One region of the Bacillus daqingensis genome, then DNA from elsewhere that is predicted to be linked to it. Evidence: a T-box and tRNA genes for the amino acid it is inferred to sense, from the RefSeq annotation. Region 1 holds a T-box; the other holds one or more tRNA genes.
What was found. A T-box is a leader RNA that pairs with one kind of tRNA and senses whether it is charged. The one in region 1 lies ahead of ACFO4L_RS12725 (valine--tRNA ligase), so its partner is inferred to be a tRNA-Val.
Positions count from the first base shown of each region.

Region 1 (5,424 bases):
GAAAAGGATGCAGTAGGCTCCAGTGCCTATGATCCGGAGGGGATTGTGCAAAAAGCGGTGCGCCAGGTAAAAGCTGCACACCCAGAACTGACGGTAATTGCGGATACGTGCCTGTGCCAGTTTACCGATCACGGCCACTGCGGCGTCGTGGAAGACGGCGAGATTCTTAACGATGAATCGCTTGATCTTCTCGTCAAAACGGCTGTTTCTCAGGCAGAGGCTGGAGCAGATATCATTGCACCGTCCAACATGATGGATGGATTTGTAACAGCGATTCGCTCCGGGTTAGATGAAGCCGGATTTAAGCACGTTCCGGTGATGAGCTATGCGGTAAAATACGCGTCTGCCTTCTACGGCCCGTTCCGGGACGCTGCCCACTCTTCCCCGCAGTCCGGGGACCGGAAGACGTATCAGATGGACCCGGCGAACCGGCGCGAAGCTTTTCGGGAAGCACGATCAGACGTGCAGGAAGGGGCAGACTTTCTGATTGTAAAGCCGGCTCTTTCCTATCTCGACATTATCCGCGACATCCGGGAGCGCGAACAGCTGCCGATTGTGGCGTATAACGTGAGCGGAGAATATTCCATGATCAAAGCGGCTGCCGAAAACGGCTGGATCGATGAAAAGGCGGTCGTACTGGAAAAAATAACGAGCATGAAGCGTGCAGGAGCTGATCTGATCCTTACGTATTTCTCCAAAGATATCGCACGCTGGCTGCAGAATTAATTCTATTGCGGGGTGAAAACATGAACTGGAACAAATCATCAGAAGCATTTCAAGAAGCAAAGCCCCTCATGCCGGGGGGCGTGAACTCGCCGGTCCGCGCGTTTAACTCGGTCGGACGCGATCCGGTTTATTTTGAAAAAGGAAAAGGCTCCAGACTCTGGGACGTAGACGGCAACGAATACATCGACTACGTGCTTTCCTGGGGGCCGCTCGTGCACGGTCACGCGGATGATCAGGTGATCGACGCGGTGAAAGACATGGCGGATAAAGGCACAAGCTTTGGCGCTCCCCATGAAATGGAAACGAAGCTTGCGGAGCTTGTAATTGAGCGTGTTCCTTCTGTCGAGGTGGTCCGCATGACGAGCTCCGGCACCGAAGCGACGATGAGCGCGCTGCGGCTTGCGCGCGGATACACGGGACGCAGCAAGATCGTCAAGTTCGAAGGCTGCTACCACGGGCACGGAGATTCTCTGCTGATTAAAGCAGGCTCCGGCGTGGCGACACTCGGCCTTCCGGACAGTCCCGGCGTACCAGAGGAAGTGGCAGCGAATACGCTGACGGTTCCCTACAACGATCTCGAAAGCCTCAAGCTCGCTTTTGAAAAATTCGGCAATGAAATCGCGGGTGTGATTTTGGAGCCGGTGACGGGCAACATGGGTGTAGTAAGGCCTGAGGAAGGCTATCTGGAAGGTATTCGGGAGCTGACGAATGAACACGGGTCCCTGCTCATCTTTGATGAAGTGATGACCGGCTTCCGCGTCGGCTACAACTGTGCACAGGGAGAGCTCGGTGTGACGCCTGATCTCACGTGCTTAGGCAAGGTGATCGGCGGCGGCCTGCCAGCTGGAGCATTTGGCGGACGTCGGGACATTATGGAGCAGATTGCGCCGGCCGGACCGATTTACCAGGCAGGCACCCTGTCCGGAAATCCGCTTGCTATGACGGCAGGCTACGAAACGATTCGCCAGCTGACGCCGGAAAGCTATACCTACTTCGACCAGATTGGCGATAAGCTTGAAAAAGGACTGGCAGCTGCGGCTGAAAAGCACGGCATTCCGCACTGGACGACTCGTGCAGGCTCCATGGTCGGCTTTTTCCTTACAAATGAGAAGGTGAAGAACTTTGAAACGGCGAAAACGTCGGATCTCGACATGTTCAGCCGTTTCTTCAACCTGATGCTAGAAAACGGCGTATCACTGCCGCCGTCACAGTTTGAAGGGTTGTTTCTTTCTACGAAACATACGGAGGAAGACATTGACCTGACGCTGGAAGCAGCGGAAAAGGCGTTTCAGACAATCGCTGCAGAACGCGGTTAGGATAAGGTATGAAGAGCGGTCTGCGCGTCAGCAGGCCGCTTTGCAGCATGCAGGGCTTAGAAGACCGGATTAGTCGAACAGCGTGAGACTTGACGGATGGAAACTAACTGTCGCACGCGGTCCTGCGTGAAACGTCGAAAAGACAGAAGGGAGAACCTGCATGAGCTACGTGAAACGAATACGGGAGAAGGTCGGTCAGGAAACGCTGCTGCTGCCTGGCTCCGCCGTTATTATACATACTCCGGACGGAGAAATTCTGCTGCAAAAGCGCGAGGATGGAGATTGGGGGCTTCCGGGCGGTCTGATGGAGCCGGGAGAGAGCTACGAAGAAACGGCCGTACGCGAAGTGGAAGAAGAAACGGGTGTCACAATTCGGAAGCAGGATCTGCAGCTCTTCAACGTCTTCTCCGGCGAAGACTATTTTGTGGAGGCACCGAACGGCGACCCCTATTATGCAGTGACCGCGCTGTATACGTGCGCCGATCCTGCACAGCCGTTATCGGACGGGGACGAAGAGACGCTGGAGCTCCGTTACTTTCCGCTCACTGCACTGCCCGAAAAGCTGAGGCGTTCCCACCGGTATTTTCTCGGTCTGTTTGCAGATCATGCAACAGATCGTAAACGAGGTTGATTCCGGCAACGGACCGTTGTAGAATAAAATCAGAATGCACCGATGGAGAAGAGTAGGATGGAAATTCCGCCAGAGAGGAAAGCCGGCCGCACCGGCCGCTGTGAGGCTTTCCCGGAAGGAACATCCGAAGGTCGCTCCGGAGCAGCCGCGTGGAAACACTCGGACGAATCAGCCGCGTTAAGGCCGTGAGTGTACCGGGGGAATGCTCCGGTGAACAAAGGTGGTACCGCGGGAGACAGCCCTCTTCGTCCTTTCAGACAAGAGGGCTTTTTGTATGCGCACATAACTGGGAGAGAGGATGATTTAGATGGATGAAAAACAGGTTTCCATGCCGCCGAAATACGATCCGCAGGCGGTTGAATCAAAATGGTACAGCTACTGGGTGGAGGGAAAGTTTTTTGAGGCAGGAAAAAATCCGGAAGCAACGCCTTACACGGTAGTTATTCCGCCGCCGAACGTAACGGGAAGGCTGCACCTCGGTCACGCCTGGGACACGACGCTGCAGGACATCTTGATCCGCACGAAGCGCATGCAGGGATACGATGCCCTCTGGCTTCCGGGTATGGATCATGCCGGAATTGCGACACAGGCGAAGGTAGAAGGCAAGCTGCGCGAGGAAGGCATCAGCCGTCATGATCTCGGTCGTGAAGCATTCCTTGCTAAAAGCTGGGACTGGAAAGAAGAGTACGCGTCATTTATCCGTGATCAGTGGTCTAAAATGGGGCTTTCCCTCGACTATTCTCGTGAGCGGTTCACCCTCGATGACGGCTTGTCGGATGCTGTAAAGGAAGTGTTCGTCCGCCTGTATGAAGAAGGTCTGATTTACCGCGGCGAATACATTATTAACTGGGATCCATCGACGAAAACAGCACTTTCGGATATCGAAGTCATTTACGAAGATGTGAAAGGCGCGTTTTATCATATGCGCTACCCGCTTGCCGATGGGGAAGGTTCGATTGAGGTAGCCACGACGCGGCCGGAGACGATGCTCGGAGATACGGCTGTCGCTGTGCATCCGAAGGACGAGCGTTATGCACATCTGATTGGCAAAACGGTAAAGCTTCCAATCGTCGGACGGGAAATTCCGATTGTGGCAGACGACTACGTTGATCGTGACTTCGGTTCCGGTGCGGTTAAAATCACGCCGGCGCACGATCCAAACGACTTTGAGATCGGCAATCGCCATGACCTTGAACGTGTTCTTGTAATGGACGAAGGCGGCGTGATGAATGAAAATGCCGGACGTTACGAAGGGCTGGACCGGTTCGACTGCCGCAAGCAGATTGTACAGGACCTGCAGGCAGACGGTATTCTGTTTCAGATCGAAGACCATGATCACAGCGTCGGCCACTCTGAGCGCAGCGGCGCGGTCGTAGAGCCGTATTTGTCCACGCAGTGGTTCGTTAAAATGGGGCCGCTTGCTGAGCAGGCGATTGAGCTGCAAAAACAGGACGGCAAGGTTCACTTCGTACCGGACCGCTTCGAGAAGACGTATATGCACTGGATCGAAAATATACGTGACTGGTGCATTTCCCGCCAGCTCTGGTGGGGTCACCGGATTCCGGCATGGCATCATAAGGAAACCGGAGAAATCTACGTCGGACGCACGGCGCCAAAGGATGCGGAGAACTGGGAGCAGGACGAAGACGTTCTCGACACGTGGTTCTCTTCTGCGCTATGGCCGTTTTCGACGATGGGCTGGCCGGATGAGCAGGCGGATGACTTTAAACGCTACTATCCGACTGATACGCTCGTAACCGGCTATGACATTATTTACTTCTGGGTGGCACGCATGATTTTCCAAGGGAAACACTTTACCGATGAGCGGCCGTTTAAAGATGTGCTCGTTCACGGACTCGTCCGGGACGCGGAAGGCCGCAAAATGAGTAAATCACTTGGGAACGGTGTCGACCCGATGGATGTAATCGATAAATACGGTGCGGATGCGCTGCGCTTTTTCCTCAGCACAGGCAGCACGCCCGGTCAGGACTTGCGCTTTTATTGGGAAAAAGTCGAAGCAAACTGGAACTTTGGCAACAAGATTTGGAATGCTTCACGGTTTGCGCTCATGAATCTCGACGGTCTCTCTTTTGAAGATATGGATCTGTCCGGGCCGAAAACGATTGCAGACGAATGGATTTTGACACGTTTGAATGAAACCATTACGCACGTGACGAAGTACATCGATGCGTATGAATTCGGAGAAGTAGGGCGCTCCTTGTACAACTTTATCTGGGACGACTTCTGCGACTGGTACATTGAAATGGCAAAGCTGCCGTTAAACGGCGACGACGAACAGGCGAAGCACACGACTCGCTCCGTTCTTGCTTACGTGCTCGACCAGACGATGCGTCTGTTGCATCCATTTATGCCGTTTATCACCGAAGAAGTGTGGCAGCACCTGCCGCATGAAGGGGAGTCAATTACACGCGCATCATGGCCGGAAGAAAATCCGTACGGCAACGATCAGGCAGTAAAAGACATGCAGCTGCTGCAGGAAATCATCCGCTCTGTCCGAAATACACGTGCGGAGCTGAATGTGCCGATGTCACGTGAAATTACGCTGCACGTAAAAGCAGCCGATGAGCACGTAAAAGAGCAGCTTGAGCGCGGCCAGGCGTATCTGGAGCGGTTCTGCAACCCGTCAGAGCTTTTGATCGGCACCGAACTGGAAGCACCGGAAAAATCGATGAGCTCCGTGCTTTCAGGCGTTGAGCTGTACATGCCGCTTGCCGGCCTGCTCGATCTTGA
Region 1 is NZ_JBHSGK010000013.1:289,502-294,925, reverse strand. Features, by position in the region: gene hemB (porphobilinogen synthase) at 1-726, shown strand, start outside; gene hemL (glutamate-1-semialdehyde 2,1-aminomutase) at 747-2,042, shown strand; gene ACFO4L_RS12730 (NUDIX hydrolase) at 2,203-2,673, shown strand; T-box leader at 2,704-2,929, shown strand; gene ACFO4L_RS12725 (valine--tRNA ligase) at 2,981-5,424, shown strand, end outside.

Region 2 (5,424 bases), on a different contig from region 1:
TGGGCATGTGCCTTTAATCTATATCAGTCTACCTTGTTCCAATGAAGCTGTAAATGCTATACTCTTTTCGTTAATAGATTGTAACGGGACTGACATATAGCTCCTCCATCAACTAATAAAGAAGGAATGCAACTATGAAAAAACAATTTGCCATTATTGGAATGGGCCGATTTGGATCCAGTATCTGCCGTGAGCTTTATCACATGGGTCACGAAGTCATTGCGATTGATACAGATGAAAAAAAGCTTTCAACAGCGAGATCTTTTACTACAGAAACGTTTGTCGGTAACGGTACAGATGAGGCTTTTCTAGAGAAAATAGGCATACGCAACTTTGATCATGTAATTGTCGCAATAGGCGATGATATCCAGGCAAGCATTTTGACGACGCTGCACGTTAAAGATCAGCAGGTTCCAAACGTATGGGTAAAAGCACAAAATGACTATCACCATAAAGTACTGGATAAAATTGGCGCAGACCGGATCTTCCATCCGGAAAAAGAAATGGGAAGCAGAATCGCTGCATACCTCACATCAGATACAGTGCTGGATTATATCGATTTATCTGCTGATTATTCTATTATTGAAATGCTTGCAACAAAAAAGGTGGCTGGTAAAACGTTGATTGAACTGGATCCTCGAAAGCGCTACGGCTGTACAGTGATGGCCGTAAAACAGAAACATCAGGTCGACGTTACGCCAGATCCCGCCGAGCCGATAAAAGAAGGAGATATTTTAATTTTAATCGGCGATAAGCGCGATCTCCGGCGGTTCCGTGAAGGTGAACTGAGCTGATTTCCCCGCGGATCCGGCGTTCATCCATATTCACCATTTGCTGTCCGAAGACTGTGTCTATTCAAAAACGAGTGCCGGAGATCGTCATATGACCTCCGGCACTCGTTTTTTAACTGCAGAACTAGTTTCTTTTATCAAAGCGCTTCCAGTACAGCGAGTACAGACAGCACGGCAAATGTTATCGCAAGACCGCCTGATGCTGCCAGCAAAATTAAAATGATCACTTTCTTAACAATTTCCATCTTCTACACCTCTTTGGCTGATGCTATACCGATTATGACATATTTTCCAGCTGACTGCGTCGTTCTCGTTTAACGTTCACATAAATGCTACAATATGAACGACTGAAAAGTAAAGGACTGATGAACATGAATGAAACCGTGCAACTGCTTTTGAACCACCGCTCCGTCAGAAAACTGAAAGATGAACCGTTATCGCCGGACGTTATTCGCACGCTTGTAGAAGCCGCTCAAATGGCATCCACATCCAGCTTTGTGCAAGCTTATTCCATTATGGGTATAACGGACCGCCCGAAGAAAGAGGCCCTGGCTAAGCTTGCCGGTAATCAGCCTTACGTTGCTGAGAATGGTCATTTTTTTGTATTTTGTGCGGATTTTCATCGTCATATTCAAGCCGGTGAAATGGAACAGACAGAGGTGAAACCTGCAGTTGAATCTGCCGAAAAAATGATCGTCGCCGTTACAGACGCTGCTTTGGCTGCACAAAATTGCTCCATTGCAGCTGAATCGATGGGGCTTGGTATCTGTTATATAGGAGGGCTTCGAAACAATATTGCAGAAGTTTCCAACCTCTTGCAATTACCAAATTATGTTATCCCTCTCTTTGGACTGGCAGTGGGCGTTCCCGAGGCAGATCCTGATCGGAAGCCCCGTCTTCCAGTTGAGGGCGTTTACTTTGAAAATGTTTATCCAGATGCTGAAGTGCACGCTGAACAGCTTAAAGCATACAACGATACCATATCTGCCTACTATAAAGAACGGACAGGTGGCAGCAGATCAGACCGCTGGACAGAGCAGGTCAGTGGATTGTTAAAGGACGTTAAACGACCGCACATGAAGCAATTTCTTGAAGATAAAGGCTATAATCGACACTGAACCTTCAAATACGTTCGCTGGTTGCAGCCAAAGCCTGTTTCAGCACGATAATGGCTTGGCTTCTGTCAATCCCGCTATAAAATGATAACAATGTTATCCAGAGGTACAAGCAGCCCTTCCCTAAAAGCTGCACGGTTCTTTCTGTGCCGAGAGCAGATCTGAAAGTACATGCTTTAACGTGCTTGCTTAGCTGAACAGGCTTTCTCTTATATTGAATCTTCTAAAGTATTCGAATCGATCTAGTGAAGCGGACGACTTTTCGGCCGCTTCTTTTAATTAGCAGGAATTGAAATAATCAATAAAAAACTGTCAGTCCACTTGATGGACTGACAGTTTGAATGTATATAAATGGTGTTCCGTACTGGATTTGAACCAGTGACCCCTTGCCTGTCAAGCAAGTGCTCTCCCGCTGAGCTAACGGAACTCGTTTCGGCGACAATTAATATTATACCGCAGGAAGATTATTTAGTCAACCTGTTTATTCGTCATACGTATAACGTACAATATACCGATCATCTTTTAATCGGCGTATTTCTACAGACGGCCCGACTTCGTATCCATTCATCCAATTGTCCTCAATCTTCGCCTTCGTACAGCTGGCTTGAAATTTAGTAGGAAATATCTGCTTAAAGTAAATCCAGCGTGGAGCCATCGTTTTTTCACCTCTGCTGTTAGCTTCTGTTAAATAATAGCATGTCTCCTGCCGTTCCTTCAACTTGCACGCTGCACATCATGCTGCAAATATACTTCCATACGCCACTGAAACTGGAATTCAGTCCGTTAAAAAACCGCCTAAGACAAAATCAAAGGCGGAAAAATTACTAGTTATGCCATTCTTTCTTCCTGATCGCGGTGTTCAATTTCTTTTTGATCAAGATGTTCTTCCCTGTCTCTGATCCGGTGTGCGAGCCTGCTTGACGCATTTGCTGCTATGCTGCATACAAGGTCATCAAGAAAGGTGTGCACGTGACCTCCCGATTTCGAATCCAGCTTTTTGATGATCCCGATTTTTTCTTTATCCAAATAACCGAATGTAGTAACGGCAATACTCCCGTATCCGAAGACCGATCCGATCGCAATCGTTTCATCTACACCGAACAACCCTTCGTCAGATTCAACGATCGACTGCAGCGGCTCTGACAGCTTATTTTCTTCAGCCAGCTTGTCCAGTTCAATTCCTACCAGTACCGCATGCTGAATTTCACGTTTTTCAAGCACAGCGTCAACGCTTTCAATACAGTCCTCTCTTGTCAGCGACTCGCTGTATTTGGATTGCATCTCAAACACGATATCCGCAATTTCCTCTATTGATACGCCTCGCTCTTTTAACAGCTCCCGTGCTGCTTTTTCAACGACGTGCGATTTAATTGGTTGTTTCTTCATCTGCATCACTCCTCATACTGCTGATCTTAACATATTCCGCATGATGAGCCGAAATTCCTGCTTCAAAAGAAAATGCTTCTTTCATACAAACGACTTTTGTAAATATACCCAAAATATATTATGATGAATACAGCAAATGACGCATTTGAGGAGGCTGATGACGATGAGATACGGTATTGCTGTCTTTCCATCCAAAAAACTACAGGATATAGCTAATTCCTACCGCAAGCGCTATGATACAAAATATTCAATGGTCCCCCCTCACCTGACACTGAAGGACCCATTCGACATGAAGGAGTCCGAGCTTGGTGATTTTGTAAAGGAAGTCCGCAAGGTTGCAGAGCGTTCAGAACCTTTTAAGCTCGAGGTGCTTCGATACAGCAGCTTCTACCCTGTCACGAACACACTTTACATGAAAATAGCGGAAACGGAAGAGCTTCGCGACCTTCAGCAGAAATTAAATGAAGGTCCGCTGGAGCGCGAGCGTGAGCATCCTTTCGTCCCCCACATTACCATCGGGCAGGAAATGAATTACGATGAACTATCAGATGTTTTCGGCCGCCTGAAACTGGAGTCCATCCAGCATGAGGAAATGGTCGATCGTTTTTCCCTGCTGTATCAGCTGGATAACGGAACATGGACCGTTCATGAGACATTTCTTCTTGGCGGACGTTCATGATCACAGTGAAACTTGCTGTGTCAGATGAAGAGCTGGCTGATACTAGACTGATCCGCCACAGCGTCTTCGTTGTGGAACAGGGCGTGCCTTCAGAAAGAGAGATTGATGAGCATGAAGAAGCGTCGATTCACTTTATCCTCTACGAGGACCATAAACCTGCTGGCGCAGGAAGGCTGCGGCCTGTTACAGAAGGCGTTAAAGTGGAACGTGTCTGCGTACTGCGGCATTTACGCGGAAAGGGACTGGGGGCAGCTATCATGAAAGAAATGGAAAAGACGGCTGCCGAAAAGTCTTATGGAAAGCTGCTGCTTCATTCGCAGACACATGCACAAAGCTTCTATGAACAGCTCGGTTATAAGACAGTATCTGCAGAACCCTTTATGGATGCTGGCATTCCTCATGTTAAAATGGAAAAAACAGTAGTTAAATGATTGATTAAAAAGCCGTCTCCTTAGTTGGAGCCGGCTTTTATTAAGAAGAAAAGCTCTTGCAGCGTAAATCCTGACATTTACAAATAGAGAACGATAATATGTTTTATACGTTAAGCGTTGGAATGCCGCTCGTTCAACTACTGATGAGGCCATGCTTATCAAGTGCTTACATGAGCGGCATTGCCGAGAGCAATAAACTGAGTACGATACCAGCCAGTGCCATTGCAACGGCTGATGAGGCTCCCTCTTCGCTGCTTTCCTGAACCATCTGTGCGGTGCCGATACCGTGTGCTACAGCCCCCACCGCAGTCCCTCGAGCATACAGCGAGGTGACGTTCAATTTTGTGAGAAGTGCTGGTCCTGCAGCCGCTCCAATAATGCCGGTAAACATAACATGTAAGATAACAAGCTCCGGATCGCCGCCATAGATAGCAACAAGTTCGAGCGCGATCGGAACGGTCACCGTCCGAGCTGCATATGTGGCAGAAAGTACAGATCCTGCCTGTACAATCAACGCTGCCGAAAGTGTCAAAAACAGCGCAGCAGCTGTACCTGCTGTAATCCCAGCAAGCATTGGCCAAACAATTTCTTTTATCCGGTGCCGGTGCTGATAAACTGGTACAGCGAGTGCCGTTGTTGCGGGCCCAAGCATAAAAGCTGCTACAGCAAGGGTAAAACGATAATCACCGGAATCAGCCCCAAAAACCCCTGCAGCAGCGAGAACTGCTGCCGTCGTTACGATAACTGGGTTCAAGTAAATGGCAGGCCGCTTTTTATACAGCCTGACGGCAATCGTGAAAAACATGACCGTAACAAATAACAGCAAGTAGCTCACTTTTGGCTCCCCCTTTCCAAGTACTGAAAAACCAGGCCGCCCGCAGCAATACCTGCTACAGTTGTAACAGTAAGGATAATCAGCTGGTCTAGCGAAACGAGCCCGTTCGCTGCCGGACCAAGAACCGCCGCTACACAAAAGGGTACGAATAACAGCCCTAAGTATCGGAGCATAGCTGATGCTCCAA
Region 2 is NZ_JBHSGK010000003.1:240,583-246,006, reverse strand. Features, by position in the region: gene ACFO4L_RS02490 (potassium channel family protein) at 135-794, shown strand; gene nfsA (oxygen-insensitive NADPH nitroreductase) at 1,163-1,909, shown strand; tRNA gene ACFO4L_RS02480 (tRNA-Val) at 2,259-2,333, opposite strand; gene ACFO4L_RS02475 (hypothetical protein) at 2,388-2,561, opposite strand; gene ACFO4L_RS02470 (phosphatidylglycerophosphatase A family protein) at 2,735-3,292, opposite strand; gene ACFO4L_RS02465 (YjcG family protein) at 3,456-3,971, shown strand; gene ACFO4L_RS02460 (GNAT family N-acetyltransferase) at 3,968-4,402, shown strand; gene ACFO4L_RS02455 (LrgB family protein) at 4,569-5,237, opposite strand; gene ACFO4L_RS02450 (CidA/LrgA family protein) at 5,234-5,424, opposite strand, start outside.
Region 2: it has a tRNA-Val gene. The T-box ahead of ACFO4L_RS12725 (valine--tRNA ligase) is inferred to sense a tRNA for this amino acid. The anticodon was not compared.